4 regions of the Embleya sp. AB8 genome follow, and region 2 is predicted to be linked to each of the others. Evidence: riboswitches for the same ligand, from Rfam matches in the RefSeq annotation. Region 2 holds a riboswitch; each other region holds the start of a gene.
What was found. A riboswitch is a leader RNA that binds a small molecule or an ion and turns the genes downstream of it on or off. The one in region 2 is predicted to bind cyclic di-AMP.
Positions count from the first base shown of each region.

Region 1: linked by a shared signal. The riboswitch ahead of ABIA38_RS19820 (transglycosylase family protein) and the one ahead of ABIA38_RS24205 (transglycosylase family protein) in region 2 are both predicted to bind cyclic di-AMP.
Region 3: linked by a shared signal. The riboswitch ahead of ABIA38_RS38825 (NlpC/P60 family protein) and the one ahead of ABIA38_RS24205 (transglycosylase family protein) in region 2 are both predicted to bind cyclic di-AMP.
Region 4: linked by a shared signal. The riboswitch ahead of ABIA38_RS21000 (transglycosylase family protein) and the one ahead of ABIA38_RS24205 (transglycosylase family protein) in region 2 are both predicted to bind cyclic di-AMP.

Region 1 covers NZ_JBMHHY010000012.1:265,169-272,795, reverse strand. Annotated here, with positions in the region: gene ABIA38_RS19825 (PIG-L family deacetylase) at 1-1,436, shown strand, start outside; gene ABIA38_RS19820 (transglycosylase family protein) at 1,767-3,161, opposite strand; cyclic di-AMP (ydaO/yuaA leader) riboswitch at 3,166-3,355, opposite strand; gene galE (UDP-glucose 4-epimerase GalE) at 3,586-4,554, opposite strand; gene ABIA38_RS19810 (acyltransferase family protein) at 4,761-6,047, shown strand; gene ABIA38_RS19805 (hypothetical protein) at 6,090-7,627, opposite strand, start outside.
Region 2 covers NZ_JBMHHY010000016.1:70,425-78,051, reverse strand. Annotated here, with positions in the region: gene ABIA38_RS24220 (Type 1 glutamine amidotransferase-like domain-containing protein) at 1-116, shown strand, start outside; gene ABIA38_RS24215 (hypothetical protein) at 186-1,118, opposite strand; gene ABIA38_RS24210 (hypothetical protein) at 1,326-2,810, shown strand; gene ABIA38_RS24205 (transglycosylase family protein) at 3,203-4,459, opposite strand; cyclic di-AMP (ydaO/yuaA leader) riboswitch at 4,464-4,661, opposite strand; gene ABIA38_RS24200 ((Fe-S)-binding protein) at 5,358-6,506, opposite strand; gene ABIA38_RS24195 (FAD-binding oxidoreductase) at 6,503-7,627, opposite strand, start outside.
Region 3 covers NZ_JBMHHY010000035.1:109,826-117,452, forward strand. Annotated here, with positions in the region: gene ABIA38_RS38805 (hypothetical protein) at 1-508, shown strand, start outside; gene pcrA (DNA helicase PcrA) at 577-3,093, opposite strand; gene ABIA38_RS38815 (PIG-L deacetylase family protein) at 3,195-3,917, shown strand; gene ABIA38_RS38820 (hypothetical protein) at 3,932-4,288, opposite strand; cyclic di-AMP (ydaO/yuaA leader) riboswitch at 4,665-4,794, shown strand; gene ABIA38_RS38825 (NlpC/P60 family protein) at 4,909-5,910, shown strand; gene ABIA38_RS38830 (NlpC/P60 family protein) at 6,062-7,039, shown strand; gene ABIA38_RS38835 (LuxR C-terminal-related transcriptional regulator) at 7,131-7,627, opposite strand, start outside.
Region 4 covers NZ_JBMHHY010000013.1:209,787-217,413, reverse strand. Annotated here, with positions in the region: gene ABIA38_RS21015 (threonine aldolase family protein) at 1-70, opposite strand, end outside; gene ABIA38_RS21010 (SDR family NAD(P)-dependent oxidoreductase) at 52-753, opposite strand; gene ABIA38_RS21005 (DUF6421 family protein) at 809-2,191, opposite strand; gene ABIA38_RS21000 (transglycosylase family protein) at 2,942-3,562, opposite strand; cyclic di-AMP (ydaO/yuaA leader) riboswitch at 3,668-3,860, opposite strand; gene ABIA38_RS20995 (EthD family reductase) at 4,068-4,403, opposite strand; gene ABIA38_RS20990 (phosphoenolpyruvate hydrolase family protein) at 4,482-5,306, opposite strand; gene ABIA38_RS20985 (Tm-1-like ATP-binding domain-containing protein) at 5,308-6,552, opposite strand; gene ABIA38_RS20980 (PucR family transcriptional regulator) at 7,044-7,627, opposite strand, start outside.

The DNA of each region.
Region 1 (7,627 bases), on a different contig from region 2:
CCGGCGGGCCGTACGCGTATACCCGCGACGGCCTGATCGACTCGCTCGTGGACCTGATGCGCGCCCAGCGGCCGACCGTGGTGCGCACCCTGGACCCCGATCCCGACCGGCAGACCCACGACGCGAAGCACCCGGAACACGCGGACAGCGGCGGCGTTTCGGACCACCAGGACCACACCGCCGCCGCGCAGTTCGCCTGGGCGGCGCTGCGCCGGTACAACGCGGAGCGGCCCGCGGCGCGCGCCGCGGCGATCGCCTACCGCGGCTACTACAACGAGCGGTGGCCGCACAATCTGGCGCCGGACGCCCGCGCGCGCAAGGACGAGATCGACAGCGTCTACGGCTGGACCGACCGCGTGCACTATTGCCCGGGGCGCGCGGACTGCGGCGACCTCAAGGTGCGCGACACCGCGCCGGGCACCAACTGGCCGCAGAGCACCACGTATCGCTTCCCCGACGCGGGCCCGCGACCGGTGCTCGGCGCGGACGGGCGGCTGACCGCGTGGGCCGTGCTCGGCGGCCGGGTCACCCGCTGGACCCAGGAGCGGGTCGGCGCCGCCGCCTGGTCCGCGCCGCAGGCCGGGTCGGCGCCCGGGGACGGCGAGTTGGCCCCGGGGCCGGCGGCGGTACGCACGGCGGACGGGCGGATCCGGGTGTTCGTGCTGCGGCTCGGCGGCGCCCGGCGGGGTGATCGGGACCGGTTCGAGGTGCTCACCGCGATCGAGGCGGCGCCCGGTGGGGAGTTGGGCCCGTGGCAGGACCTGGGCGGGCCCGACGGCGGTGCGCGCGGCCTGGGCCCGCCGCTGGTCCAGGCCGACGGCGCGGGCGGGTTGCACGTGTTCGCGCGCAACCGGGGGAAGGGGCTGAGTACGCGGTACCTGGCCGCCGGAAGCGCCGATTGGTCGCCGTGGCGCGACCTGGGCGGTGCCGAGATCGTCGAGGGGCCGACCGCGGTGACTCGGCCCGACGGCGGGATCACCGTCTTCGGCACGGCGCGGGACGGCATCCGCCGCTGGGATGTGACGGGCGACCGGTCGGCGGTGCCGGGTACGATCGCGGCCGATCACCCGGTGGGTCCGCCGACCGCCTCGGTGGGCGTGGACGGGCGGGTGACGGTGGCCTACCGGCGAGCCGGCACGGCGGCGATCGTGAGCATGGTCGAGGCCGAACCGGGCCGGTGGCAGCCGGCGGGGGAGCGGGCGGCGGGCGTCGGCTACGAGTCCCTGACCCAACTGCCCGGGCCGGCCGGCACGACCACGATCCTGACCCGGGACGCGGCGGGCAACCCGGTCGCGGTGGACGCGGCAGGCGTGCCGACCACCCTCGACGACCACGCCGCCCCGACCGACCCCACCGGTGCGGTCGACGGCGACGGACACCCGACGGCTCTGTGGCTGAGCCGGGACGGCTCGCTCAGGACGGCCCGCCTACCCTGAGCCGCGCATTTGGACCAACCCCTGGCGGGCGATGACGGGCGCACCCCGAAAGGTGCGCCCGCGGTGCGCAGTCGGTCACGAGCCGGGCCAATGCGCCCGATCCGGCGACAGTCGCTCGCGAACCGGACCAAATACGCCCGGCCCGGCGACCGTTCGTCGCGAGCCGAGCCAAATCCAGCCCGGCCGGCGTTTGAGGCCAAGTAGCCGGGCCGGCGCTTGAGGCCACCTCGGCCGGAGGCCGGGTCGTCCCGGCCCGGCCGGCGCGTGAGGCCAAATCCAGCCCGGCCGGCGCCTGAGGCCAAATAGCCCGGCCGGCGCGTGAGGCCAACCTCAGACGCTGACCCCGTGGCTGCGCAGCCACGTCATCGGGTTGACCGCCGAGCCGTAGTTGGGCGTGGTCCGGACCTCGAAGTGCAGGTGCGGGCCGGTGACGTTGCCGGTCGCGCCGGACAGCGCGATCTTCTGGCCGGTCTGTACCTTCATCCCGGCCTTGACCGAGATCGAGGAAAGGTGCGCGTACTGGGTGTACTTGCCGTCCGCGTGCCGGATGACCACCTCGTTGCCGTACGCGCCGCCCCAACCGGCCGACACGACGGTGCCCGAGGTGACCGCGCGCACCGTGGTACCGGTCGAGACCGCGAAGTCCTGGCCGGTGTGGTGGCCACTGGCCCAGTGCGAGCCGCCGGAGCCGAAGCTCGCGGTGAGCGTGGCGCCGGAGACCGGGGCGACATACGAGCCGGAGGCGTGCTCGCCGCCGGTGTCGGACTTGGCGGTCGAGGCCTTCGGCGTGGTCGACTTGGGGGTCTCGGTCTTCGGTGTCTCGGTCTTCGGCGTGTCCGTCTTGGCGACGGTCTCGGTCTTGACCGCCTCGGCCTTGGGCGCGGCCTCGGTCCTGGTCGTGGTGTCCGTCTTGGGTGCGGTGTCCGTCTTGGCGGCGGTCGGCGCGGCCGTGCCGTCGACCGCGAGCTTCTGGCCCGGGAAGATCAGGTCCGGGTTCTGCCCGACGACGCTCTTGTTGCTCTCGTACAGCTTCGGCCAGCCGCCGGGCACGTGTGCGGCGTCGGCGATCCGGGAGAGCGTGTCGCCGGCCACCACGACGTAGGACGAGTTCGCGGCGGAGTCGGCGGCGGGCTCGGTCTTCGGCGTCTCGGCGGTCTCGGTCTTGGCGGTGGTCTCGGTCTTGGGCGCCTCGGTCTTCGGCGTCTGCGCCTTGGGCGCCTCGACGGTCTTCTTCGGGGCCGGTTTGGTGGTCTCGCTCTGCGCCTTGGGCGTGCTCTTCGGCGCGGTCTTGCCCGCCGAACCCGAGGAGCCCGAGGAGCCGGTGTCGACGTCGGCGCTCGAGCCGCCGCGGTTGAGGCCCGCCTTGACCGAGCACACCGGCCACGCGCCGGGGCCCTGGCTCTTGAGCACCTTCTCGGCGATGGCGATCTGCTGGCCCTTGGTCGCCTGGTCGGCCCGCGTGGCGTACTGGGTGCCGCCGAACTCGTGCCAGGTGCTCTGGGTGAACTGCAGGCCGCCGTAGAAGCCGTTGCCGGTGTTGATCTGCCAGTTGCCCGTGCTCTCGCACTGGGCGACCTTGTCCCAGGTGTTCACGGACGCGGCCTGGGCCGTGCCCGCGCCGATGATCGGCATGGCGACGCCGACGCCGGCGACACCCGCCGCGGCGATCAGACGGGTGGTCCTGCTGGTGCTGCGACGGCGATGACGCCCGGTTCCGGACAACATGGCTTGATCCTCTCCCACGCCTACGAGGTGAGCTGTCGGATTCGGGCCGGAGATCGATAGCCCGGCCACCTCCCGAAGGAGATGGCTTCACCCCTAGCCGTTCGCGGCGCCCGATCGCCCGGATCGGGGCCGTTCGCGGCGGTTCACCTGTGGTTCCCCCGCTCCTGTCGTGTGGTACTCGTCAGCCTCCCGAGCGGCCGGCGACAGGATTCGGCGTACCGGCGATCGGGGTCCGTGTGGGATACGGACGGATCGAACGCTAAGCAGCCCTCGCCGTAGATCACAAGTCTGTGTCGGATAGAAGTCGATTATCCGTTTTGCGGTTGAGCGCAAAGTGGATGATCTCTTCCGGAAAGGACCGTTCCCGGCCACTCGATGGCCAAATGGCCGGGAATACCGGGATAACCCGATGCGGCCGGCCGACTCAGCCGTGTTGCGCCCGCCATCCCGCCCACGCGCTCTCCACCATGTCCGGGGTGTCGAGCCGGGCCTTCCAGCCCAGTTCGGCGCCGATCCGGTCGGCGCTCGCCACCACCCGGGCCGGATCGCCCGCCCGCCGGGGGCGCAGCTCCGGCGTGCGCGAGCGCAACCCGGTGACCTCGCGGATGAGTTCCACCATCTCGCGCACCGACGTGCCCTCGCCGCGCCCCACGTTCAACACCAGGCGCGCGTCCGGATCGGCGGCGAGCCGGCGCGTTGCGGCCACGTGCGCCTCGGCCAGGTCCACCACATGGATGAAGTCGCGCACACACGTGCCGTCCGGGGTTTCGTAGTCGTCCCCGAAGATCACCGGCGGCTGATCCGCCGTCAGCTTTTCCAGCACCATCGGCACGAGGTTGAACACGCCCGCGTCCGCGAGCTCCGGCGCGCCCGCGCCCGCGACGTTGAAGTAGCGCAGCGCGGCGTACGACATCCCGTGCGCGCGCGCCGTCGCCCCGATCATCCACTCGCCGACCAACTTGCTCTCGCCGTACGGGTTGATCGGCAGACACGGGGTGTCCTCGTCGACCAGATCCACGTCCGGCATGCCGTAGACGGCCGCGCTGGAGGAGAACACGATCCGCGTCACCTCGGCGGCCACCATCGCCGCCAACAACGTCCGCAGCCCCTCGACGTTCTCCTCGTAGTAATAGAGGGGACGCGAAACCGACTCGGGCACCTGCTTCTTCGCCGCGATGTGCACCACGCCGTCCACCGCGTGCCCCCGGAACACCTCGTCGAGCACCCCCCGATCGAGCACCGAGCCGATCACCAGCGGCACCCCCTCGGGCACCCGCTCCCGCGCTCCGGTGGACAGGTCGTCGAGCACGACCACATCCTCACCGACCGCGAGCAACGCCCGCACGACATGCGTCCCGATATACCCGGCACCGCCGGTGACAAGCCACTTCATGGGACGACCCTATCCGGCATCCGGGGCCTGCGGCGGGTGTCGGAACGGCCCGAGCCGGCCGATCGGCGCGCGCCGGCCCGGGGTGCCGGATTCGGCGCCGGGCCGCCGGTTACCATGCACAGGATCTCGTGGGCGGGGCGCACATGCGTCCGAGGGGGGAACCTGCGTCGCTCTGCGGCGGCCACGTCAAGAAGGGTGTGAACCGCGTGCGACGCGATTTCGGAATGGGTCGGCAGGGCACCCTGGCTGAACGATTCTCCGGCCGGGACAACAGCATCGGATTGATCCGACTTCTGTTGGCGACAGCGGTCGTGGTGGCACACGCGCACATATTGGGTGGCTTCGGCAAGCGCGAACCGGGCAACGGGTTCACTGGCCTCCAGGTGGGGCTCGGCCGGATGTCCGTGTACGGCTTCTTCGTACTGTCGGGCTTCCTGATCACCCGCAGCGGTATGCGCACCACCACCGGGCGCTATCTGTGGCACCGACTGCTGCGCATCCTGCCCGGCCTGTGGGTCTGTGTGTTGTTCACCGCGTTCGTGGCCGCGCCGATCATGTTCCGCCACCAGCAGGGTTCGCTGGACGGCTTCTGGCGACACGGGGAGGGCCCGTTCGACTACGTCCGCGCGAACTGGTGGACCGGCCTGCGGCAGTTGGACATTTCCAACATCCTGGCCACGGGTAAGAAGGCGGGCCACGCGTTCGATCCCGGCTTCGACGGCGCGCTGTGGTCGCTGAGCTACGAGATGATCTGCTACGTGGTCGTCGCGGCGATGGCCTGGTCCGGCGTGCTGCGCGGATCCCGCCGGTTCGTACTGTTGCTGACCGCCCTGCTGTACGGCTGGATCGTGATGGACCTGGTGAACGCCCCCGGCTGGCGTGGTCCGCAGAACACCAACGGCACCAACATCCACGTGCCGATCCTGAGCGAGTTCATCGGCCCGTTGCACAGCCAGTACCTGATCTACCTGAGTTTCCTCTTCTGCGTCGGCATGCTCTTCCAGCTCTACCAGGAGCGGATCCCGGTCAACGACGTGCTCGGCGTCGTCTCGATCGTCGCGCTGTTCGCGAGCATGCGCTTCGGCGGCTTCTTCGTGATCGGCTTCCCGGCCTTCGCCTACGCGCTGATGTGGCTCGCGGTACGGCTGCCGAAGCCCTTCCGAGTGGTCGGTCGCAAGCGCGACCTCTCCTACGGCATCTATATCTACGGCTTCGTGGTCGAGCAGTTCCTGGTCGTGCTCGGGTACAACCGGCACGGCTTCCTCGCCTACCTCGGGCTCTCGCTGGTCGGCACCTTCGTCCTCGCCGCCGGCTCGTGGTACCTGGTGGAGAAGCCCGCGATGCGGCTCAAGGACTGGACCCCGAGCCTGTTCCGTTCCCGGCTCCCCGAAGCCGGCGCGGCGAAGGACACCGGGTCGACCTCCCCGGTCCCGACGAAGGCGGCGTCGGATTCGACCTCGACGCCGCCTTCGACCGTGACGATCAACCGCTGAGACACGCCCCGGACCCCCGGCCCGTGGGTCCGGCGAGCATGGTCAGCCGTTGTTCGCTCCGGGGGTGCCGTGTACGGGGGCCCGCCACGGCGGGGTGCCCAGCCGGTCACACTTGTGGTCCTTCGCGTACCTCGGGCACTCGCCGCTGGTCTTCTGCAGCTGGTGCGAGCGATAGGTCAGCGACCCGATGCTCGAGTCGTTCACCGGCATCAGATTGTTGGCGACCGACGAGGCCGCCGTCCCGAACAGCAGGACCATCGCGGACAGCGCGCCGATCGTGGTCGCCATCCCGGGAGTCGTGCGCCAGCGCGCGCCGACGTGCCGGGGTTCGGCGTCCGCGGCCGGGTCCGCGCGGTGCACGACGAACCGGTTCCACAACGCGCGCAGCCGTTGCGCGGACAGATGTACGGCCACGCCGACCAGGAGCAGGCTGACGTAGGCGAGTTCGTACGAGGTGCGCGGGTAGAGCTGCACGGCCTGGTCCTGGAACATGTGCGAGGCGAACCAGAACCGCATCAGCCACGAACTGGCGAAGCAGGCCACGAGCGCCAGGACCAGCGAGCGTCGCATGCCGAGCGCGACGGCGACCGCGAGGGCCACCAGCAGGATCAGCATGAATACGCCGACGCCGCCGAGTTCGCCGGGCGGCGGCCACATGCCCACCTCGCCGGGCGTGTCGCCGCGCCACATCAGGTAGTAGGCGGGGTCGATCTTGGTGTCGAAGTAGAAGTACGAGTCCTTCTCGCCGCCACCCTTGAGCAACAGGTCCTTGAGGTAGAGGCCACTGATGATCAGGAACGGGACGATGGTCGCGGCCAGGAAGACCATGGCGGGCTTGAAACCGCCTCGCCAGGGCAGCACCAGCAGACAGATCACGAGCACACCGGCGGCCGACCAGACGAACCAGCCGGAGTAGGCAATCACCAGCACACCCAATATCACGCCGAACGCCACGCCGGTGAGCAGCCGATCACGTTTGGTCATCTGCGGTGATCGGCGTAGGACCTGGATGAACTTCGCGATGATCGGCACGAACACGACCAGGACGATCGTGGTGTAGGGCTTGATCGGCTCGTACAGCGGGATCGAGCTGGTCACGCCGATCGCCAGGGCCCACAGCGGCTGGAACCACACCCGCCAGGCGAGGTAGGCGGCCGGGCCGATCATCGCCATGATCACGATCTGCAGATCCTGGAGCGAGTACGAGGTGTTTCCGTGCCGGAACACCTTCGCCCACAGCGCCAGCAACTCCGGGAACAGTGGTGGATACACGCCCGACGGGATCGACTCGCCCCGGTTGATCGCCCCCGCCCAGTTCGCGAGGGTGCCCATGTCACCGCCGACACCGTTGATCGGCCACGGCGTGCCGCGCAGGCCGATCGTGGTGCCGCCCGCGACGAAGCCGGTGGCGAGGCCCGCCACGACGGCGCACGACAGGCGGACGAACAGCGCCTGCAGGTCCGGACCGAACCGCCGATAGGCGATCACCAGTGCCGCGATGACGAGCAGCGAGATCAGCGTCATCCGCAACTGCAGCGTGGCCAGGCCGCTGACCTGACCGATCCGGTTGAGCGGGTTGA
Region 2 (7,627 bases):
AGAGCGAGGTACTCGGCCGGGTGGTGGCCGAATATCGCGCCTCGGGCGTGCCGCACCGCACGCTGCGCGACGACCAGGTGCTCGTACACGACGGCGACCGCGTCGAGGTGCACTGACCTCGACCGGCGGCCGGGCGGCGCCGCCCCGTGGTGGGCGCCGTCCGGCCGTACCGAGGTGTCCTGGCCTCAGCCCTGCGTCGGCGGCACCGCCCCCTGCCACGCGCGCAGGATGTTCAGCGCCTCGATCGTGACGCCGGGGCGGGACTCCACGCGTACCGTCGGGGACCACTCCGCCCAGCGGATCGGCCAGCCCCCGTCGGCCTCTTGGGCTTCGGCCAACGCGCGCAGGCCCACCCGCAGTTCCGCGTCGGTGAACCAGGTCCGGGCCACGTTGTCCGGGTGTGGGGCGTAGTCGTGCGGCAGGTGGTATTCGCCGACCGCGTAGCCGGGGGCGAGTCGGGCGCGGTCCGGGTGCGCCGGGTCGAGCAGGACCAGCCTTTGCTCGCGCACCAGTTCGCCCAGCCGGCGGGACTGCCGCTCGGCCCAGGCCCGATCGGGGGTGTGGTCGAGGAAGGTGACCGCGGCCTCGATCTCGTACGGGTGGGTGTCGGCCAACTTCTCCACGGCGGTGTGGCAGAACTCGGTCGCCGCCGTCACCCACGCGTGTTCGACCCCGGCCCGGAGCAGCGGCCCGAGGATCCAGCCGGTCGGAATCAGGCCGGCCACCGGCGGCTCCGGGACCACCAGCCACGGCGGGTGCGGGTAGTCGCGCAGCGCGGGCAGCGCCGGTGGCACCCCACCGACCTCCGTGGACACGCTCGCCAGCCAGTCGCACAGCCGGGACATCCGGGCCGCGTCGCGCAACGCGTCGGTCTCCACCAGGACCGGCATCGCTGTGCGCAGGGTGGCCGGGTGCGGTACGGGTCCGCGTACGTCCGGCTCCAGGCCGTACGCGTAGCCCCCGTCCGGGGTCAGGTAGGCGTCCAGCGCGGCAAGCACCCCGGCGGGCGCCTCGCGATCGCCGAACAGGTATGCGAAGCGGCGCTGTTCCAGCACGCGACCGGATGTCCACAGGAACTGTTCGGCCCGCGCGAGCATTTCATCCGTGATCCATTGCATGTCTCGACGCTAGGTGTCCGACCGCGACCGGTCTTGAACGAATCGGACATCGGGCGCGTCGCCGAGGGATGCGTGGCCGGTGCGTGTCGGGACGTGGGCCCGGCGGTGACGGTTGGTGGAATTCGACCGCGCGGGGGTTGGCCCGCGAGCCCTTCGCCGGCCACGGTGGGCGGGTCAGGCTCGCCGATTTTGTTCGGGGGATTGCTCGTGTTCGCTCGATCTCGCATCCAAGGGCCGCGCCGCGCCGTGTTGGCCGGCGCCGTACTGGCCGCCGCGGTCGGCCTGGTTGGTCCGGTCCCGGCGGCCCAGGCCGCCGAGTCGGCCGAGTCGGCCCAGTCGGCCGATTCGGCCCAATCCGCCGACGCGCACGGCACGTTCTCCGTGCGGCGTGGCGGCCGTCCCGTCGTGGTCCCGTTCCGGACCGGGCGCGACGGCGAGGCGCTGGTCACGCTGACCCTGGCCGCGCCCGGCGTCGACTGGGGCAAGGCCGGCGCGGAGTCGGCGGTCGTACAGCTGTTCGTCGACGGGCGGCCCGCCGGCGACGTGGTGGTGTTCGGCAACGAGCCGACCGAGCGCAGCTTCGCGCTCGGCGCGCTGCGCAAGGGCCGGCACGAACTCGGCGTCAAGTTCGCCGAGGACCGCTCGCCGGGCGGCACCGTGGTGCGGATCTCCCGACTGCGTACCGAGAACATCGCGGTCGGCGACCGGCGGCACGCCGTGGCGGCGAATGCGCCGATCCTGTACGGCCGAAACATCCCGAACAACCCGGGCGGCGCGACCGGCCCGTTCCAGAACGCGGTCACCGACACACCCATCCTGGCCTGGTCCCAGGAGGCGCCGGCGCCCACGGCCGGGCATCGGATACTGACCTACTCGATCATCTGGAGCAACGAGGACGGCGGTACCTCGACGCCCGCCCTGATGGCCCGTTGGGGTCGGACCACCGACATCGAGTGGGTGTACCACGTCGAGGTGGACGGCCGTGGCAAGGTGGTGCCGGGCACGGCGTTCTTCCAGTCGGCCGAGCACGGCACCCAGCCGTTCACCGGGCGCTACGAGGACGGCCATCCGCTGCTGCAGACCTGCACGTTGAACAACAACATGTGCGATGTCGTGGACGACCCGATGCGGTTCGCGCCGTCGGCGATGGAGCGGCTGGCCGACCCGACCAAGACCGCGCGCGAGGAGATCATGGACCGGCACCCATGGGTGTATCCGGTGATGGCCAAGGAGATGCGCCGCGAGGGCCGGGTGGTCGCCGACCCGCCGGCCGACACCACGACGCTGATCGCCGACCCGCAGGACTACCTGTACGCGGTGGTCCGCAAGACCACGTCGGCCAAGCCGCCCGGCGCGACCGGCTGGAACGGCGTCGCGCTCGGCGTGCGGATCAAGGGTGACGCGACCCTGTACCGCTCGGACCGCGGCCGGCCGGACTGGTCCCTCGAGCGCGACCTGCCGGCGGCGACGACGGTACGGCTCCCGCACGGGACCAAGGCGTCGGACATCGTCGAGGTGGTGGCGATTCGCACGGTGAAGGGGGTCGATCCCGGGTCCACCATCACGGTGAACGGGATCAACCGGGCGTTTGTGCTGGACCGGAACGACCGGCCGGGAGCGGCGGTGCCGGTCCACCCGAAGCCGGTCACGCTGACCGCGGCGGCGCCGGAGGCGGTGCTGTATCGCCGGTGAGCCGGTTGATACCGGACGCCGGCCGGGCTTGATGGGGTGTTCTCAAGCGCGGTCGGACACCGGTGCCGCGCTCCGCGACGGGCGCGGCACCGGGGATACCGAACGCCGGCCGGGCCGAATGCGGCCCGGCCGGCGTTCGGGCTCCGTCGTGGACCCGGCGCGGCCTGCGGCCCAGGCGTCCTCAAACGCCGGACGGGCTGTCTTGGTCGGGGTTGTGCAGAATCGGTTGCGGTTTGCGACCGGGGCGCTCGCCGGGCCGGAACGCCGCAAGGGCCGGGCTCGTCGACTGGTGGTCGACGGGCCCGGCCCTTTGGCTACCGCGTTACTGCGCTACTGCGTTTTTGCCGTGCTGCGTTACTGCCGTACTACGGAACTGCCCGGTGACGCGACGATCAGAGGTTGACGCCGTGCGCGCGCAGGTAGGTGACGGGGTTGATGCCGCTGCCGTAGTTCGGGGTGGTGCGGATCTCGAAGTGCAGGTGCGGGCCGGTCACGTTGCCGGTCGCGCCCGAGAGGCCGATCTGCTGGCCGGTGCTCACCGTGGCGCCGGCGCGGACGCCGATGCTGGAGAGGTGGGCGTACTGCGAGTACTTGCCGTCCGCGTGCTTGATCACGATCTCGTTGCCGTACGCACCGCCGTTGCCGGCGCTGACCACGGTGCCCGAGGTGATCGCCTTCACCGGGGTGCCGGTGCCGACCACGAAGTCCTGGCCGGTGTGGCTGCCGCTGGACCACATGCTGCCGCTGGTGCCGAACGCGGTGCCCAGGGCGCCGTTCACGGGGGCGACGTAGCCGGACGAGTTCACCGCGGTGCTGCCGGCCTTGGCCGAGGTGTCCTTGGTGGTGTCCGCGGCCTTGGCCTTGGGGGCCACCTGCACCGACGCCGACGGCAGCGACTCGGTCTTGGTCTCGGTCTTGGCGGCCGGGGCCTCGGTCTTGGCGGCGGCCGTGGCCTTGCCGGCGAGCGAGAGCTTCAGACCGATGTCGATCAGGTCCGGGTTGCCACCGATGGCGGCCTTGTTGTCGGCGTACAGCTTGTGCCAGCCGCCGGCGATGTCCTTGTCCGCGGCGATCTTGGACAGGCTGTCGCCCTTGACCACGGAGTACGTGGTGGTGGCGGCGGTGGCCTCGGCGGCCGGGACGACCTCGATCTTCGGGGCCGGGGCGGTCGTCGGCGCGTCGGCCGGCTTCTCGGCGGCCTTCGGGGCGACCTTGACGGTGGTCTTGGCCGAGCCGGACTTGGCGCTCGGAGTCACGCCCGGGGTCGCCATGCCCTTGGTCAGGCCCGCCGGGCCCGAGGTGTTCGGCCACGCGCCGGGACCCTGGACGGCCAGGACCTTCTCGGCGATGGCGATCTGCTGCTCCTTGGTGGCCAGGTCGGCACGCGGGGCGTACTGCTGACCGCCGAACTCGTTCCACGTGCTCTGGGTGAACTGCAGGCCACCGTAGAAACCGTTGCCGGTGTTGATCGACCAGTTGCCCGAGCTCTCGCCCTGGGCGACCTTGTCCCACACGGAGACGGGGGCGGCGTTCGCGGTGGTCGCGAAACCGGTGATCAGCGGGGCGGCGACGATCGCGCCGGCCAGGCCGAGAGTAAGCGCGAGACGCGCGTTCTTGGGCTTGCGGGCAGGGGTGATGAACGACTGCACGAAGATTTTCCTTCTCCCACGCCTACGAAGTGAGCTGTCGGATTCGGGCTGGAGAGTCTCGCCCGGCCGTGTTCGGCTCCTCGTCGTGCGAGGAGTCGGGCACGGCTTCACCCCAAGCCGTTCGGATATCCGCGTTGTCGCGGACGCCCGGGACGGCGTTCCACTTGGTTCCCCCGCTCCTGCCTTTCGGGTTTCGTACCGTGGCCTCTCCGGCGGCAGGATTCGGCGAACCGGGAGACGCATTCCGCCGAGCACCGGACCGGTGTGGCGGAGCACCAAGCTACGCACACACCCGACGCGGATCCAAACATCACGATTCGCCGAAACCGAAGAATCGGGTCGGAAGGGTGGAATAACGGGACCGAAAGTCCCGAGAGCCGTACGCATTGTGCCCGAATCGGTTACGCATTGCCGATATCGAAATCACGCCGAGTGAGAATCGGGAAAACTCGGTTTACGGTGCGTGCGAGTTCCTGACAATCGGTACGCACGATGTGACCTGCGTCATAGGGTTTCGGGCGATCGGGGCCGAATGCGGTTCGGGTCCTCGGCCGGCGGCGGAGAAGCCCAGGTGGTGGCGGGTTCGGCGCGGGTTGCGCGACGCGGGGGTGACGGAACGCGATGCGGCGGGGGCGGGGCGGGGGCCGGCGACCGGGCGACGCACCTGGCAACCGGGCGACGCACCTATGGAAGTGGAAGCCGCACCTATAGAAGAAGCCGCACCTATAGAAGGGGAGCGGTCCATGAAGGGGAGCGGCCCGCGCCCGCGGACCGGGCACGACGCACGCGGCTCCCCCCGTGTGGAGTCGCATGCGTCGAACGCGGCCCGCGGGCGCGGGCCCGACGGGTCGGCGCGGTGGCCGGAAGCGGGTGGGCGCCGGCGGATCGGCGCGGTGGGTCAGCGCACGCGCGCGCCGCCGTCCGCCTCGGTGAGGAACTCGGCCAGGTGCACCGCGCGCACCCGCGACTTTCGCCGGCGCAGCCCGGTGCGCAGCTGACGCAGGCAGCCCGGGTTGACCGCGACCACGACATCGGCGCCGGTCGCCTCGATCGCGTCCAGCTTGCGATCCAGGATCCGGCGGGACTCGATCGGCCGGAGCAGGGAGTACGTGCCGGCCGCGCCGCAGCACTCCCCGGCGCCCGGGGTCTCCACGAAGTCGGCGACCTGGGCCAGGAGTTCGCGTGGTTCGCGCCAGACGCCCAGGCCGTTGCGCAGGTGGCAGGAGTCCTGGAGGGTGACCTTGACCCGGCGGCCGGCCACCCGGCGTTCGGGCAGCTCGGATACGTCGACCACCTCGGACAGTTCGGCGACCCGATCCCGGCCGATCACGTCGGCCAGGTGCGCCGCGCAGCCCCCGGAGGTGGTGACGATCCGGCCGGGCAACTGCTCGCCGAGGCGTTCGGCCATGACGCGCCCCTTCTTCAGCTCGCCGTTGTGCGCGTGCAGCGCGCCGCAACATCCCTGGTTGTCGGGCACGGCGAGGCCGGGCAACAACTTCCGGGCGGCCCGGGCCACCCTGGGGAACATCGCGCGTTCGAAGCAGCCGAGCATCAACGAGGCGCCCGCGCCCGGGACTTGCTCGCCGGCTGCCCTGGCGCTCGCGGCGGCTGGGGTCGGGGTCTTGGCCGGGGTCTTGGCAGCAGGAGCGGTCGCGCGCTTTCGTGCGGCGGGCAGTACGTACCGTCCCCACCCCATCGCCCGGACCACCGGTGGCATGCTCACCACGACGGTCAACAGCCGGGCCAGTGGCGGGCGTTGCCGACCGCGCCACTGGTGTTCGCGCCACTGTTCGAGCAGCGAGCCGTACGGCACACCCGCCGGGCAGACCGGTTCGCAGGCCCGGCAGCCCAGGCAGGCCGAGGACTGTTCGAGCAGGACCGGATCGTCGGCGTCGAGCTTTCCGGTTTCCAGGGCCCGCATCAGATTGATCCGGCCGCGCGGCGAGGACGCCTCGTCGCCGGTCTCCGCGTAGGTCGGGCAGGCCGGCAGACAGAACCCGCAGGAGATGCAGCGGGAGAGTTCCTCGGGATCGAATACACCGGTCATGAGCCGAGCTTTCCGGGATTGAGGATGCGGGCCGGATCGAAGGCGGTTTTGATGCGGCGCAGCAAGTCGAGCTGATCGTCCCCGAGTTGGGCCCGCAGGTGGGGCAACTTGGCGGCGCCGACGCCGTGTTCCCCGGTGATCGTGCCGCCCAGCTCGATCGCGGTGCGGAAGATGTCGTCGAACGCGGCGTGCGCGCGCTCGACCGACTCCGTGTCGTTCGGGTCGGCCACCACGCAGGTCGGGTGCAGGTTGCCGTCGCCGGCGTGGCCGAAGGTGGCGATGGTGACGTCGTGCTTGTCGGCGATCGTGTCGATCCGGTCGACCATCTCGGCGATCCTCGGGCGCGGCACGGTGGCGTCCTCGAGGATGGTCAGCGAGCCGAGGCGGGACAGTGCGGGCAGCGAACAGCGGCGTGCGGTGAGCAGTGCCTCGGCGCCCGCCACGTCCTCGGCCAGGGTCCATTCGGTGGCACCGGCCGCGTCGCACAGTTCGGCCATCCGGGCCAGATCGCGCGTGACCGCGTCGGCGGCGCCGTCGTCGCCGAACAGCAGCAGGGCCCCCGCGTCCCGGCGCAGACCCAGGTGGGCGAAGTCCTCGACCGCGTTGATACAGCTGCGGTCCAGGAATTCGAGCGTCGCGGGCACGATGCCGGCCGAGAGGATGTCGCCGACCGCGCGGCCGGCGTGCGCCAGGTCGGGGAAGTAGGCAAGCCCGGTGCCGGTGTCGGCGGGGGCCGGGAGGAGGGCGATGGTGATCTCGGTGATCACCGCGAGGGTCCCCTCCGAGCCGGTGAGCAGCCGGGTCAGGTCGTAGCCGGCCACGTCCTTCCACAACCGGCCACCGGTGCGGATCACTTCGCCGGTGGGCAGCACGGCCTCCAGGCCGAGTACGTAGTTGCGGGTGACGCCGTATTTGAGTCCGCGCAGGCCGCCCGCGCAGGTGGCGACGTTGCCGCCGACGGTGGAGACCGTACGGCTGCCCGGGTCGGGCGGGAACAGCAGGCCGTGTCCGGTCGCGGCGGTCGCGAGCGCCGCGGTGGTCACGCCGGGCTCGACCACGGCGAGCAGTTCGGCCGGGCTGATCTCGCGGATCCTGTTCATCCGGGTGGTGACCAGCACGAT
Region 3 (7,627 bases), on a different contig from region 2:
GGCCTCGTTCGTGGACGCGCAGTACATGCTGGTCAACCTGGCCGCGGTGGGCTTCGTCGTGGTCGGCCTGGCCCGCGACCCGGACCGGCTCCCGGACATCCCGGCCACCCTGGTCGCGCTCGCCGTGATCTCCGTGGTCACCTATCTGGCCGCCAAGCTGGCCGAGAACGACCGGCCGGTGATCCTGTCCGTGGTCCGCGTACGCACCCGCGGCGACCTGGACTCGGCGGTGTGCCAGGGCGACGACATCGAGGTGCGCGGGATCAACCTGGCGGCGGGCGGCTCGCACGAGGCGGACGTGCTGGCGCGCGTGGTGGTCAAGTTCGGCCCGGTACACGTGCACGCCCCGCTGATCCCGGCCGAGTCCGGCTTCGCCAACCCCTCCGACGCGTGCGTGGTCGTCCCGGTCCCGGTCGACGTGGAGCCGGGTCGGGTCGAGCTGTGTGTGGTGTCCGCGTCGGGCGTGGAGTCGGCGCCGTACGAGATCCAGATCGCGGGTCAGATGTAGCCCCGAACGACACCGTGGGCCGGGCCGAATTCCTCGGCCCGGCCCACGATTTCGTGCCCGTACCGGCGCTACAACTTCTGTACCGGCGCGTAGCGCAGCAGCAGGGTCTTCTCGCCGCCCGCGCCGAAGTCGATCGTCGCCTTGGCCTTGTCGCCGGTCTCCGCGGTCGCCACGACCGTACCCAGGCCGAACTTGTCGTGGGTGACCCGATCGCCCGGGGACAGCGCGATGATCGGGCGTTCCTTGATCTGTGCCCCCTTGCCGAAGCCGCCGCGCGAGCCGACCGTCGACTTGGTCGCGGACAGCGCCTTGGCCGCGGACGGGGAGGTGCCGCGCCAGTCGACCAGCTTCTCCGGCAACTCGCCCAGGAAACGAGATGGCGGGTTGTACGACGGCGCGCCCCACGCGCTGCGCATCTTCGCCAGCGTGACGTAGAGCCGCTCGCGGGCGCGGGTGATGCCGACGTAGGCCAGCCGGCGCTCCTCCTCCAACTCCTTCGCGTCGCCGAGCGAGCGCATGTGCGGGAAGACGCCGTCCTCCAGGCCGGTCAGGAACACCGTGGGGAATTCCAGGCCCTTGGCGGTGTGCAGGGTCATCAGGGTGACCACGCCGCCGTCCTCGCCGTCGGTGGGGATCTGGTCGGAGTCGGCCACCAGGGAGACCCGCTCCAGGAAGTCGGCGAGCGTGCCGGCGCCGCCCGCCTGGGCCTGCGCCTGCTCGAACTCCAGCGCCACCGCCGCGAGTTCCTGGAGGTTCTCGATCCGGGTCTCGTCCTGCGGATCGCTGGAGGCCTGCAACTCGGCCAGATAGCCGGTCTGTTCCAGGATCGCCTCGAGCACCGTGGCCGGACCCGCGCCGCCGTCCACGACCGCGGTGAGGTCGTCCAGGAGCTGAACGAAACCCTTGACCGCGTTGGCCGAGCGCTTGGCCAGGCCCGGCGCGTCCTCCGCGCGGCGCAGCGCCTGCCCGAACGGGATCCGGTCCCGGGCGGCGAGCACGTCCAGGCACGCCTCGGCCCGGTCGCCGATGCCGCGCTTGGGCACGTTGAGGATCCGGCGCAGCGAGACGGTGTCGTCCGGGTTGGCCAGGAGCCGCAGGTAGGCCAGCACGTCGCGGACCTCGCGGCGCTCGTAGAAGCGCACGCCGCCGACCACCTTGTAGGGCAGCCCGACCCGGATGAAGACCTCCTCGAACACCCGGGACTGCGCGTTGGTCCGGTAGAACACCGCGACCTGGCCGGGCTTGGTCTGGCCCGCGTCGGTGAGTCGGTCCACCTCGTCGGCGACGAACTGGGCCTCGTCGTGCTCGTCGTCGGCGACGTAGCCGACGATCGGGGTGCCCGCGCCGGCGTCCGTCCACAGGTTCTTCGCGCGCCGGTTGCTGTTGCGCTCGATCACCGCGTTGGCCGCGCTGAGGATGGTCTGCGTGGAGCGGTAGTTCTGTTCGAGCAGGATCGTGGTGGCGTTGGGGTAGTCGGCCTCGAAGTCGAGGATGTTGCGGATGGTCGCGCCGCGGAAGGCGTAGATCGACTGGTCCGCGTCACCCACCACGCACAACTCGGCCGGTTCGAGCTCGGCGAGGCCGGCCGCGGCCGGGTTGACCAGGTCGCCGTCCACCGTGCGCTTGGGCGCAGAGCCGGCCGCGCCGCCGACCAGTTCGCGAACCAGCGTGTACTGCGCGTGGTTGGTGTCCTGGTACTCGTCGACCAGCACGTGCCGAAAGCGCCGCCGGTAGTGCTCGGCGACGTCCGGGAACGCCTGGAGCAGATGCACCGTGGTCATGATCAGGTCGTCGAAGTCCAGTGCGTTGGCCTGGCGCAACCGCTCCTGATACATCGTGTACGCCTGCGCGAGGATACGTTCGGTCTCGTTGATCGCCTTCGCCGCGAAGTCCTCGTGATCGATCAGCTCGTTCTTGAGGTTGGACACCTGCGCGTTGAACTTGCGCGGCGGGAACTTCTTCGGATCCAGGTCCAGATCGCGGCAGACCATCGCCATCAGCCGCTGCTGGTCGGCCGAGTCGTAGATGGAGAACGACGAGCTCATGCCGAGCTTCTTGTACTGCTGCCGCAGGATGCGCACGCAGGCCGAGTGGAAGGTGGACACCCACATGGCCTTGGTACGGGGTCCGACCAGCGCCTCGACCCGCTCGCGCATCTCGGCGGCGGCCTTGTTGGTGAAGGTGATCGCCAGGATCTCGCCGGGATGCACCCCGCGGGCGGCCAGCAGGTGGGCGATCCGGTGGGTCAGCACCCGGGTCTTCCCGGAGCCCGCGCCGGCCACGATGAGCAGCGGGGACCCCTCGTGTACTACCGCGGCGCGCTGCTGGGGGTTCATCCCGTCCAGGAGCCGCGCCGGGTCCACCACCGGGCGCGGGGCGCCGTTGCGGTAGTAGGCGTCGCGCGGCTCGGGCGGCGGTGCGTACTGCCCTTCGTACAGGTCGTCCGGATAGTCCTCCGGGAGGCCGTATACGTGGTTCTCGTCCGGCTCGGGCGGCAGCGGGATCTCGTCCGCCGGGCCGGGGATGGAGTGCTTGGCCGCGGTGTCGAAACCGGGCAGGGGGATGTCGTCGAAGAGGCTGCTCATCGTTCCCCGAGTCTAGGTGGGTGGTGGGCGAGTCGTGGTCGGGCCTCGATGTGGGGGCAGGGATCATGGCGCCGACGAGGATCCATCGAGGGAGTACGTACATGGTGCTGGACGATCGCGACGTGGAGCGGGTGCTCGTGCTGGCCGCGCACCCGGACGACATCGACTACGGGGCGGCGGGCACGGTCGCCGGGTGGACCGACGCGGGCATCGAGGTGAGCTACTGCCTGGTCACCGACGGGGACGCGGGCGGCTTCGATCCGGCGGTGCCGCGGTCGGCGATCGGCGGGATCCGGCGGGCCGAGCAGACCGCGGCGGCGGCGCACGTGGGGGTGCGGGAGCTGTACTGGCTGGGTCATCCGGACGGGCGTGTGGCGGCCACGTTCGAGCTGCGCCGGGACATCACCCGGGTGATCCGGCGGGTGCGCCCGCAGCGGATGGTGATCCCGAGTCCGGAGCGGGACTGGGCCCGGCTCGCGCCCAGTCACCCGGATCACCTGGAGGCGGGCGAGGCGGCGCTGCGGGCGATCTATCCCGATGCCCGGAACCCGTTCGCGCACCCGGAGTTGCTGGCGTCGGAGGGGCTCGCGGAGTGGACGGTGGCGGAGACGTGGTTGTCGCCGACGCCGGCGCCGGACCACGCGGTCGACGTGACGGCGGCATTCGAGCGGAAGATGGCCGCGCTGTTGTCGCACGCCAGCCAGACGAGTCATCTGCCGGAGCTGCGCGCGCAGGTGACGGCGATGGTCGAGGGCAACGCCCGGCGGTTCGGTCTGGCCGCCGGGCGGATGGCCGAGGTGTTCCGGGTGGTCGACACCCGGTAGGGCGCGCCGGGTGCTCAGGTCCACATCACCGCGACGGCGATGTTGGCCACGGTCAGCAGGCCGATCGTGCCGAGCACCCGCCCGGACACCCGGGCGGCGGCGCGGTTGCCCCAGACCAGGACCAGGATCACCAGGAGCACGACCAACTTGGTGGCGATCTTGGCGGTGTCCAGGTCCTTGTCCAGCCCCTGCCGATCCACGCCGACCAGGGCCAGGCCGGTGACCAGCATGGTCAGCGCGCCGTGGGTCATCGCCGGCACGATCCGCACCTCGCCGGTGCGCAGCGCGGACAACTGGGTCAGGACGCCGCCGAGCAGGGCGGCGATGCCCACGATGTGCAGGACCACCAGGATCTGGCGCAGCACGTCCACGTCGTCACAACTCCTCGTCGACCATCGCCTCGGCGCCGGGACGAGCCGGTGCTCTTGGGGCCGTTGTTGCCGCCGCTACCACCGGGCAGCTTAGCCGGCGCCGGGTCGGTGGCTCGCCGAGGGGTCGAATGCGCCAAATATCGCCAAAACGCAGCAAGATCGACTTTAGGGAATCCGATCGCTTTTCCCGTGATACGCGGAGAAGGAAACGGTGACCTTGGTAAAGTTTTGGTAATGCAGAGGGCATTGGTGATGGTCGTGACACGGCTGTGACTAGTGTTCTGCGACAGGCGATCGGCTCGACGTCGGCCACCCGGCCGACACGATCGCCTCCGCCGAATTCGGGGACGAGTTCCGGTGACGGTGGGCAACCACGTGTCATCGGGCGCGAAACCGGAACCGGGGACCCTCGCAGTCCCTGGGGTGAATCGGTGCTTCGGCACCGTAGGGCGCCTTCTTCCGCCCGAACCCGTCAGCTAACCCGGTAGGCGGCCGAGGAAGGAGACCCGCCACCAGTGGCGTCCCAACGTCGACCCGGGCAGCATCGAAAGCCCAAGCCGCGCACCGCCGTGCGTACCGCAGCGACTGTGGTCACGGCCGCCGCGACGATGACCGGTGTGATGACTTTCGCCGGTAGCGCGAGTGCGGATCCGGCGCAGACTTTCCAGCAGACCAAGGACCGCGTCAACCAGCTGCACAGTGACGTGATCAAGACGACCGACGCGATGAACGGCGTCGAGGAGCAGATCACCAAGCAGCAGGGGACCGCGAATCAGACGCAGGCCCGGATCACCGAGGAACAGGCGGCGCTGAACGCGTTGCGTGACCAGATCGGTGTGATCGCGGCCAACCAGTACCGCAGTGGTGGGCTGCCGCCGTCGCTGTCGCTCGCGCTCAGCGGTGACCCCGAGGGTTTCCTACAGAAGTCGCAGATGATGTCCCAGCTCGACGGCCAGCAGGCCGCCAAGCTGAAGGCGATCGCGGCCCAGGCCCGAGTGCTCCAGCAGGACCGCACCGAGGCGTCGTCGCAGCTCGCGGCGCTGGAGAAGCTGCGCACCGAGCTGAACAAGAACAAGACCGACGTCCAGGCCAAGCTCGCCGAGGCCAATCGACTGCTGAACACGCTCACCGAGCAGCAGAAGAAGGACGTGCTCGACTCGAACGAGCACACGAACAACACCACCAACACCACCGACACCTCGTCGCGGACCAACGACCGCAGCTCGCGGGGCAAGACGGACACGCCGCCGCCGGCGACCAACGTGCCCGTGTCCGGTCGGGCTCAGGCCGCGATAGCGTTCGCGACGGCCCAGATCGGCAAGCCGTACGTGCCGCGCGGCGTGGGCCCCGACTCCTACGACTGCTCGGGCCTGACCCAGGCCTCGTGGCGGGCCGCGAACGTCTCGCTCAGCCGCACCACCTGGGACCAGGTCAACGACGGTCCGCGAATCTCCAAGGACGCGCTCCAGCCGGGCGATCTGGTGTTCTACTACTCGGACAACTCGCACGTGGGCATCTACATCGGCAACGGCCAGATAATCCACGCCCCGCGCCCCGGCAAGAACGTAACCAAGGCCCCGGTCGGCGAGATGCCGTTCTACGCGGCCGTTCGTCCCGGTTAGACTCCACCGATCCCGCCAAGCAGCCGAGGAAGGAGACCCGCCACCAGTGGCGTCCCAACGTCGACCCGGGCAGCATCGAAAGCCCAAGCCGCGCACCGCCGTGCGTACCGCAGCGACTGTGGTCACGGCCGCCGCGACGATGACCGGTGTGATGACTTTCGCCGGTAGCGCGAGTGCGGATCCGGCGCAGACTTTCCAGCAGACCAAGGACCGCGTCAACCAGCTGCACAGTGACGTGATCAAGACGACCGACGCGATGAACGGCGTCGAGGAGCAGATCACCAAGCAGCAGGGGACCGCGAATCAGACGCAGGCCCGGATCACCGAGGAACAGGCGGCGCTGAACGCGTTGCGTGACCAGATCGGTGTGATCGCGGCCAACCAGTACCGCAGTGGTGGGCTGCCGCCGTCGCTGTCGCTGGCGCTCAGCGGTGACCCCGAGGGTTATCTGCAGAAGTCGCAGATGATGTCCCAGCTCGACGGTCAGCAGGCCGCCAAGCTGAAGGCGATCGCGGCCCAGGCCCGAGCCCTGCAGCAGGACCGCACGGAAGCCTCCTCGCAACTCGCCGAGTTGGAGAAGCTGCGCACCGAGCTGAACAAGAACAAGACGGAGATCCAGGGCAAGTTGGCCGAGGCCAACCGCCTGCTGAACACGCTCACCGAGAAGCAGAAGCAGGACGTGCTCAACTCGGACGAGCACGCGAACGACAACACGCGAGGCAGCGACCGCAGTTCGCGGGATCGGACGGACGCGCCGCCGGCGACCAACGTGCCCGTCTCCGGTCGGGCGCAGGCCGCGATCGCGTTCGCGATGGCCCAGATCGGCAAGCCGTACGTCTCCGGCGCCGAGGGTCCCGGCTCCTACGACTGCTCGGGCCTGACCCAGGCATCCTGGAAGGCCGCGGGCGTCTCGCTCACCCGCACCACCTGGACCCAGGTCAACGACGGTCCGCGGATCTCCAAGGACGCGCTCAAGCCGGGCGACCTGGTGTTCTTCTACTCGGACAACCGGCACGTGGGCATGTACATCGGCAACGGCCAGATCGTGCACGCTCCGCGCCCGGGCAAGACCGTGACCACCGCGTCGATGGACTCGATGCCGTTCTACGCGGCCATTCGACCCGGTTAGGCCCACCGGTCGCGCGCACAGACCTCGACGGCGCCCGCTCCCGGATCGGTTCCGGGAACGGGCGCCGTCGTCGTACCCGGCTTCCCGGCGCTCAGACCAGGCGCCGGTCGGTCGCCCAGCGGGTCAGCTCGTGCCGGTTGGACAGTTGCAACTTGCGCAGTACGGCGGAGACATGGGTCTCCACCGTCTTGACCGAGATGACCAGCCGGCGGGCGATCTCCTTGTACGCGTAGCCGCGCGCGATCAGCCGCAACACCTCACGCTCGCGCTGGGTGAGCCGGTCCAGGTCCTCGTCGATCGGCGGTACGTCGGTGGCCGCGAACGCGTCGAGCACGAAGCCCGCCAGGCGCGGCGAGAACACCGCGTCGCCCTCGCCGACCCGGCCGATCGCGCGGATCAGCTCCTCACCGGTGATCGACTTGGTCACATAGCCGCGGGCGCCGCCGCGGATCACCCCGATCACGTCGTCGGCGGCGTCCGACACGGACAGCGCCAGGAAGCGCACCGTCGGGATCAGCGGCGCGCACTGGCGCAGTACCTCGACCCCGCCCCCGCCGGGCAGGTGCACATCGAGCAGGACCACCTCGG
Region 4 (7,627 bases), on a different contig from region 2:
CCGCGTAGTTGTCGCTCGCGAAGCCGCGCGCGTTCGGGTCGTGACGCGGAGTCAGGGGACGTTCAGGCACAGTCGTTTCCCGTTCAGATCGGTTGCCGGGGTGGTCCACAGGCCGGCGATCTCGGCGGCGAGATCGGCCACGTCGGTGAAGCCGGCGAACTTTGCGTTGGGCTTGGCCGCGCGCATCTCGTCGTTGACGAGCGCCTTGACCACCAGGATGGTGGCCGCCGCGTCGGTCTCGGCGAACGCGTCGGCCAGGGCGAGCGTCCAGGTCTCCGCCGCGGCCTTGGCCGCCGCGTACCCGGCGTTGCCCTGTGTGGGGTGTCCGGCCGCCGCCGCGGAGACCAGCACGAACCGGCCACGCGGGCTGCGGGCGAGCGCCTCGTGGAAGGCCAGGCTGGTGTGTTGCACGGTACGCACGAGCAGATCATGCAACAGCGCCCAGTCGTCGAGCGAGTTGTCGGCGAACCGTTTGCCCCCGCGCCACCCGCCGACCAGGTGCACCAGGCCGTCCACGCGCCCGTGTTCGCGCTCGACGTCCGCCGCCCACCGGCGGGTGGCGCCCGGGTCCAGCAGGTCCACCACCGCGCCGCGGGCCCCGGGCGCGGCCGCCACGCTCGCCCGCAACCGACCGGCGTCCGCGTCCGCGCCGTAGACCTGCGCACCGGCTCGGACCAGCCGGGCGAGCACCGCTCGCCCGGTCGGCCCACCGGCGCCGGCCACCGCGATCACCGCGCCGTCGAGACCCTTCATCACATCGACTCCTCGTTCGCCGTACTGTTCGCCCTGCGGTTCGTCGTCCCGTGCCTCACGAGGCCTCGGCCCGCTCCGAGTCGGCGCCCGGACCCGTGGCCGAGCTGTCCGCGGTGATCCCGCGGGTGGAGGCGATCACGTCGCGCAGCCGCCGGTTGAGCGCCTCGTAGAACATGCTCAGCGGGAACTCGTCGGGCAACACCGCGTCCACGAGCGCCTTCGGCGAGCCGTCCATCGGCAGCCCGGCCGGTCCCTTGGCCCACACCGAACCGGGGTTCGGCGGCACGTACTTCGCGACCAGCGCGTAACCGGCCAGCCAGTGGCCGACCTTCGAGCGGTCCACACCCTCGCGGTAGAGCAGGTCCACCTCGTCGAACAACCCGAGCACCGCGGCGGTGATCCGGTCCCAGTCCACGGTCAGCCGGTTGTCCGCCCACTCGAGCACGCCGGCGCGGTGCAGGTAGGCGAACAACAACTGCCCGCCCAGACCGTCGTAGTTGCGCACCCGACCGCCGGTGACCGGGAAGCGGAACAGCCGGTCGAAGATCACCGCGTACTGCACCAGGCCCGCCGTGGACACCCCCTCGCCGGCCAGCGTGACCGCCTCGCGGAACGCGGTCAGATCACACCGCAGTTCCTCGAGGGCGTACATCCAGAACGGCATCCGCTGCTTGATCATGAACGGGTCGAACGGCATGTGCCCGCGCATGTGGCTGCGGTCGTGGATCAGGTCCCACAACACGAACGCGTCCTGGGCAAGCTGCTGACTCTCCACCAATTCCTGGGCCTCGGGCGGCAGTTCCAGACCGAGGGTGCGCGCGGCGGCGGCCCCGACCCGACGGAAGCGGGCCGCCTCGCGGTCGCAGAAGATGGCCCCCCACGTGAACGTGGGCACCTCGCGCACCGCCACCGTCTCCGGGAAGAGCACCGCCGAGTCGGTGTCGTAGCCGTCGGTGAAGTCGACGAACGTGATCGGCACGAACATCGCGTTGTCGTAGCGCTCGGCCTCCAACTCGGCCAGCCACTGCGGCCACACCACGCGCAGCAGCACCGCCTCGACATTGCGGTTCGGGTTGCCGTTCTGCGTGGTCATCGGGAACACCACGAGGTGTTCGAGCCCGTCGCGCCGGGACTCCTCCGGGCGAAACGCAACCAGCGAGTCGAGGAAGTCGGGGCGGCCGAAATCGTCCGCCGACCAGCGCTCGAAGTCGGCCACCACCGCGTCCAGATACGCCTCGTCGTGCGGGAACAGCGGCGCGAGGCCGGTGATCGCCGAGGTGATCTCGACGACCAGCGCGCGGGCGGACGGGTGCCCGGTCGGCTCGATCGAACCGTCCTTGGCCTGTAGGGGTCGCAGCGCGGCGACGGCGTTCTTGAGGGCCGGCCACAGCGGGTGGTCGACGGCGGTACGGACGGCTACGCGGGTCATGTTCGGCATGGAACCCTCTCAGCGGAAAGCAGGAACCACGGTCAAGCGAACCTATGTCAAAAGAATTTCACGCCGCAAGGCCATTTCAAACGCAATCTTATCGCCATGAGTACGTTTTGCCCGAATTAGTTGGGATTGCCATCGCGGCGTTTCCGGCCCGGCGACGGCCCCGATCAGGGCTGCTCGCGACCCGTTCACGGATTGCTCACACCCTGCCGACCGGCCGATCACGGAACGCACTCGGAGAAAGACCCAAGATTTCGCCGGCCGAGCCGACGGCCGCTGTGGCTATTGACCGCCGATCCTGCGATCCAGTACGTCCACTGGACCGGGCCGTCGTGCGCGACGGCACCCGATGTGGAGGCGCCGATCATGGGCCGGAGAACCACCAGGAAGACCTCGGTCCCGGCGGGGCCGGGGACCGCGAGCGGCTCGACCGGGGCGGCGACCGCGCACGAGGCGGCGGCGAGCGTACATCCGGTGGACGAAATCCTGCCGCCGGGGCGGATGTTGGTCGGCGCGCTGCAACACGTGGCCACGATGTACGCCGGGGTGGCCGCACCACCACTGATCATCGGCGGCGCACTCGGAAACCGAAGAAGCCGCGGAAACCGAGCCGACCGACGAACTCCCCGCCCCGGCCGCGCCGCTCGATTCGCTCGAACAGGCCGGTCGGGCCTGACCGTTGCCGGCTCCGCCCCCGGACATGGGCGTGGGCCCCGCCGAAGTACTCGGCGGGGCCCACGTGGTGACGCTGGATCAGACGGCGAGCTTGATGCCCACGCCGATCAGGTTCGGGTTGTCCCCGATGACGCCCTTGTTGGCGGCGTGCAGGGCCTGGTAGCCACCCTTGACGCCGAGCTTGGCCGCGATGTCGGACAGCGTGTCGCCGGCCTTCACGGTGTAGGTGCCGGCCGCCGACTTCGGCGCGACCTGCTTGGCCACGTCCTGCTTGGCGGCGGTGTCCTGCTTCGGCTGCGCCGCGATCTTCGGCGCGTTGTCGGTCACCGGCTTGGCCTCGGCCTGGGGCGCGGCCTTCGGCGCGACCGGGGTCTTGGTCTTGCCGGTGGTGGTCGAGGAGTCGGCCGTGGCGGAGGCGTTGCCGCCCTTGCCCAGGCCCGCCTTCACCGAGCAGACCGGCCAGGCGCCGGGGCCCTGGGCGGCCAGGACGCGCTCGGCGACCGCGATCTGCTGGTCCTTGGTGGCCTGCGCGGCGCTGGACGCGTACTGGCTGCCGCCGAACGCGTTCCAGGTGCTCGGGGTGAACTGGAGACCGCCGGTGAAGCCGTTGCCCGTGTTGATGCTCCAGTTGCCGGTGCTCTCGCACTGGGCGACCGCGTCCCACGTGGACGAGGTCGCGGCGTTCGCGCTGCCCGCCATGCCCACGAGGGGAAGCAGGAGACCCGCACCGGCGGCGACGGCGATGCCGGCGCGACGGCCACGAGAGAGCGAACGAACGGGAGCGGTGATGGCACGGAAGGTCATTGATTACCTCGTCGGGCGCCTGCGAAGTTAGCTGTCGGGTTCGGACGAATGGCCCGGCCGCGCCTGAATCAGGCATGGCTTCACCCCAGACCTCGGACCTTGCTCACGCAGGTACCGAGGTCGGCACTTACTTTGGTTCCCCCGCTCCTGCCGCCAGTCGATATCGACTGCATCCCTCGGGCGGCGGCAGGATTCGGCGTACCGCCCGGGGAGTCCGCTTGTGCGAACAACCACGAAGCTACGCACCGGTTCGCCGGGTTGGCAAACATTTCGGGCGCTTTGTGAGGTGCCCCATAGGCGGGAATAACACCGCTTTGCCCGATTTGTCGCCATCCTTGCAGGTCATGGCGCCGGCGTTCACGATGCGCAGCCTCGTGGTCACTCGTGCGTCGACAACGAGCTATTCCGTCGCGGGCAGCTCCACAGGTACGACTACCCGCTCCTCGTCCCAGAGGAACGTCGAACCGCCGGTCGCAAAATTGGCGACGTCGGCCAGCGTGGCCCGCCCCTCGGGCGAATCGAGGGTGGCCTCGAGTTCGGCGCGGGTGTTCGCATACAGCCCCACCACCAGGTAATAGGGCGGTTGCGCGCCGTCGGGGTCGACGTCGCACTTGCCGATGGTCCAGCCGGTCAATCCCGGCATGGTTCGGGCGACCGGGAGATGCTTCTCCCAGTAGTAGGAGTCGAACGCGGCCGGGTCCTCGGGGTGGCCGTAGAGCACGGTCAGCTTGTACATGCCGGATCCTCACTGCTCGTGGTGGATGTCGTACTGCCGGTGGTGGTGCGGATGCAGCCGGTCACGCGCGGTCGTGCCCTACCCCGCGGTGATGGCCTTGAACGCGCGGGCCTGTTCGGTGATGGCCACCTCGGTGGGCAGCCGTTCCATGCTGGAGGCGCCGAAGAAGCCGACCACGCCGGTGGTGTTGGCCAGGACGTACGCGGCGTCCGCGGGTTCGGCGATCGGCCCGCCGTGGCACAACACCAGCACGTCGGGGTTCACCTCCGCCGCCGCGTCGCGCATCGCCTGGACCCGCTGCACCGCCTGGTCGAGCGAAACCGCGGTGGTGGCGCCGATGTTGCCCTTGGTGGTCAGCCCCAGGTGCGGGACCAGGACATCGGCGCCGGCCGCGGCCATCGCACGGGCCTGCTCGGGGTCGAAGACGTAGGGCGCGGTGAGCAGGCCGCGCTCGGCGGCCAGCCGGATCATCTCCACCTCCAGGTCGTAGCCCATCCCGGTCTCCTCCAGGTTCTGCCGGAAGACGCCGTCGAACAGGCCGACCGTGGGGAAGTTCTGCACACCGGCGAAGCCCATCGCGGCGAGTTGGTCCAGGAAGTGCGGCATGATCCGGAACGGATCGGTGCCGCACACCCCGGCCAGCACCGGAGTGCTCCGGACCACCGGCAGCACCTCGCCCGCCATCTCCACCACGATCGCGTTGGCGTCCCCGTAGGGCAACAACCCGGCGAGCGAACCCCGGCCGGCCATCCGATAGCGGCCGGAGTTGTAGATGATGATCAGGTCCACGCCGCCGGCCTCGGCGCACTTGGCCGACAATCCGGTGCCCGCGCCCGCGCCGATCACGACGCCGCCCTGCTCGACCGTCGTGCGCAGTCGGCCCCGCGCCTCGCGTCCGTTCATCTCAGTCCACATGTCCCTTCGTGATCATCTCGTGCAGTCGATCCGCCGCCGCCGTGGCGAACGCCGGATCGTTGATGTCCGTCGCCACCTCGCGCAACTCGACGGCACTGCCCTCGAGTCCGGCGCGCAATGCGTCGAACAACGCCGTATCGGCGACGGAATCGTAGAAGGGCGCGCCCTCGACGTCGATCGCGGAGACCCCGCGCAGCGGGATGTGCAGCGCGGTGGGGCCGGTCGCGGCGACCAGCTTCGCGGCGATCCGCCGACCCAGTTCGGCGTTCTCCTCGGGGGTCGTGCGCATCAGCGTCACGGTCGGGTTGTGCACGTACAGCTGCCGGTCCTCGAAGCGCGCGGGCACCGTCTCGCGCGGCCCGAAGTTGACCATGTCCAGGGCGCCCACGCTGACCACCTGGGGCAGTCCCATCCGGCCGGCCGCGGTCAACCGCTCGGGGCCGGCGCTGAGCACGCCGCCGACCAGGTCGTCGGCCAACTCGGTGGTGGTCAGGTCCAGGATCCCGACCAGGAAGCCCGCCTCGGCGAGGTTCTCCATCGACGTGCCGCCGGCCCCGGTGGCATGGAACACCAGTACCTCGTAGCCGAGTTCGGTGAGCCGCTCGCGGGCGGCGTCCACCGCCGGGGTGGTCACCCCGAACATCGACGCGGCGACCAGCGGCCGGCCCTCGCCGGTGACCCCCGCGACCGCCGCGCGATCCTCGGCGTAGCCGCCGGCCATGCCCGCGATCGCGTCCGCCGCGTTGCCCAGGATCCGCTCGGAGAGCCGATTTATCCCGGCGATGTCCACGACGCTGTACATCATCGTCACGTCCACCGCGCCGACGTAGGGCGACACGTCACCCGCGGCCATCGTGGACACCAACAGCTTGGGCACGCCGACCGGCAGCGCGCGCATCGCATGGGAGGCGATCGCCGAGCCGCCCGAGCCGCCCATCGCGAGCACCCCGTCCACCCGTCCCTGCTCGTACAGTTCGCGCAGGATCGCGGCGGCGCCCTCGGCCATCGCGGTGGTCGCCGCGCCGCGGTCGGCGCGGGTGCGCAGGTCGGCCAGATCGGTGCCGGCCGCCGCCGCGACGTCGGTCGCCTGGACATCGGCCTGGGCGAGCGACTCGCCCAACACCCCCACGTTCATCAGGATCACCTCGGCACCCCTGGCGCGCAGCCGATAGGCCAGCCACGCGTATTCGGATCCCTTGGTGTCCAACGTTCCGATCAGTACGACGGTGGGCATCGGTGCCTCCGGTGAGGTCGGTACGGCTTGCCGGGTTGACGCTTCGGCGGCGAACGGCCGCGCACGGTAACCCAACCCGATGATCATGACGATTGAAAGCACCGTGCGGTAGCACGGGGTGGCGAGTTGCCAAGTTTTCGCACGTCACAGAGGTGGCGATGGCGGAGGAACCGGACGGACGGGTCGCAATCGGCGCGGGCGCCGGGGCCGGCGTCGGCCGCGCGACGGCGCCGGCTGCCCGGCCCGGGACTGCGCCGATCCGGTCCCGGCCGCGCGCCGCCCCGAGCCGCTGCGAACAACTCGCCGACGAGGTCCGCGACCTGACGGGCCGTCGGACCGGGCTCGGACAGCCGCGCAGCGGACGGGCGATCAGGTGCGCGGCACCGCCCCGGACCCCGACCGGCAACCGGCTGCGCCACCCGCCCGGTTGTGCTGCGAACCCGCCGCCCGGCCGGCCGCCGGGCCCGGGCCGTTCCCACCCCGCCCCGGCCTCAGCGCAGCCTCAGGGCCAGGAAGAAGTCCACCTTGTCTTCCAGGCGGGCCAATTGGCGGCCCGTGAGTTCCTCGATGCGGCCTATTCGGTAGCGCAGCGTGTTCACGTGCACGTGCAGGCGGGCCGCGCAGCGGGTCCAGGAGCCGTCGCAGTCCAGGAATACCTCCAGCGTGCCGACCAGGTCCGCCTGGTGGCTCGTGTCGTACGCCCGCAGCGGCTCCAGCAGCCGCCCCCGGAAGGCCCGCCGCACATCCTCCGGCACCGCGGCCAACAGCGCCACGTGCGACGCGAGTTCGGCGTGTCCCACCACCTCGACCCGGCCCGCCCTGGTGCCCGCGATCCGGCCCGCGTGCCACGCCTCCTCCAACGCGCCGCGCAGCCCGTCGGCCCGGGCCACTCGCGCGCTCACCCCGATGTGCACCCGTACCCCGCCCGCCGCGGGGCCGTCCAGCGCGGCCAGCCGCTCGCGCAGCAGTTCCGTGGTGGGATCCGGCTCGGCGCCGTCCGGTTCGACCGATCCCCGCCCGGGGATCAGCGCCACCGCGCCCGGCCCGGTCGCCGACACCAGGGCGGTGTTCGGCT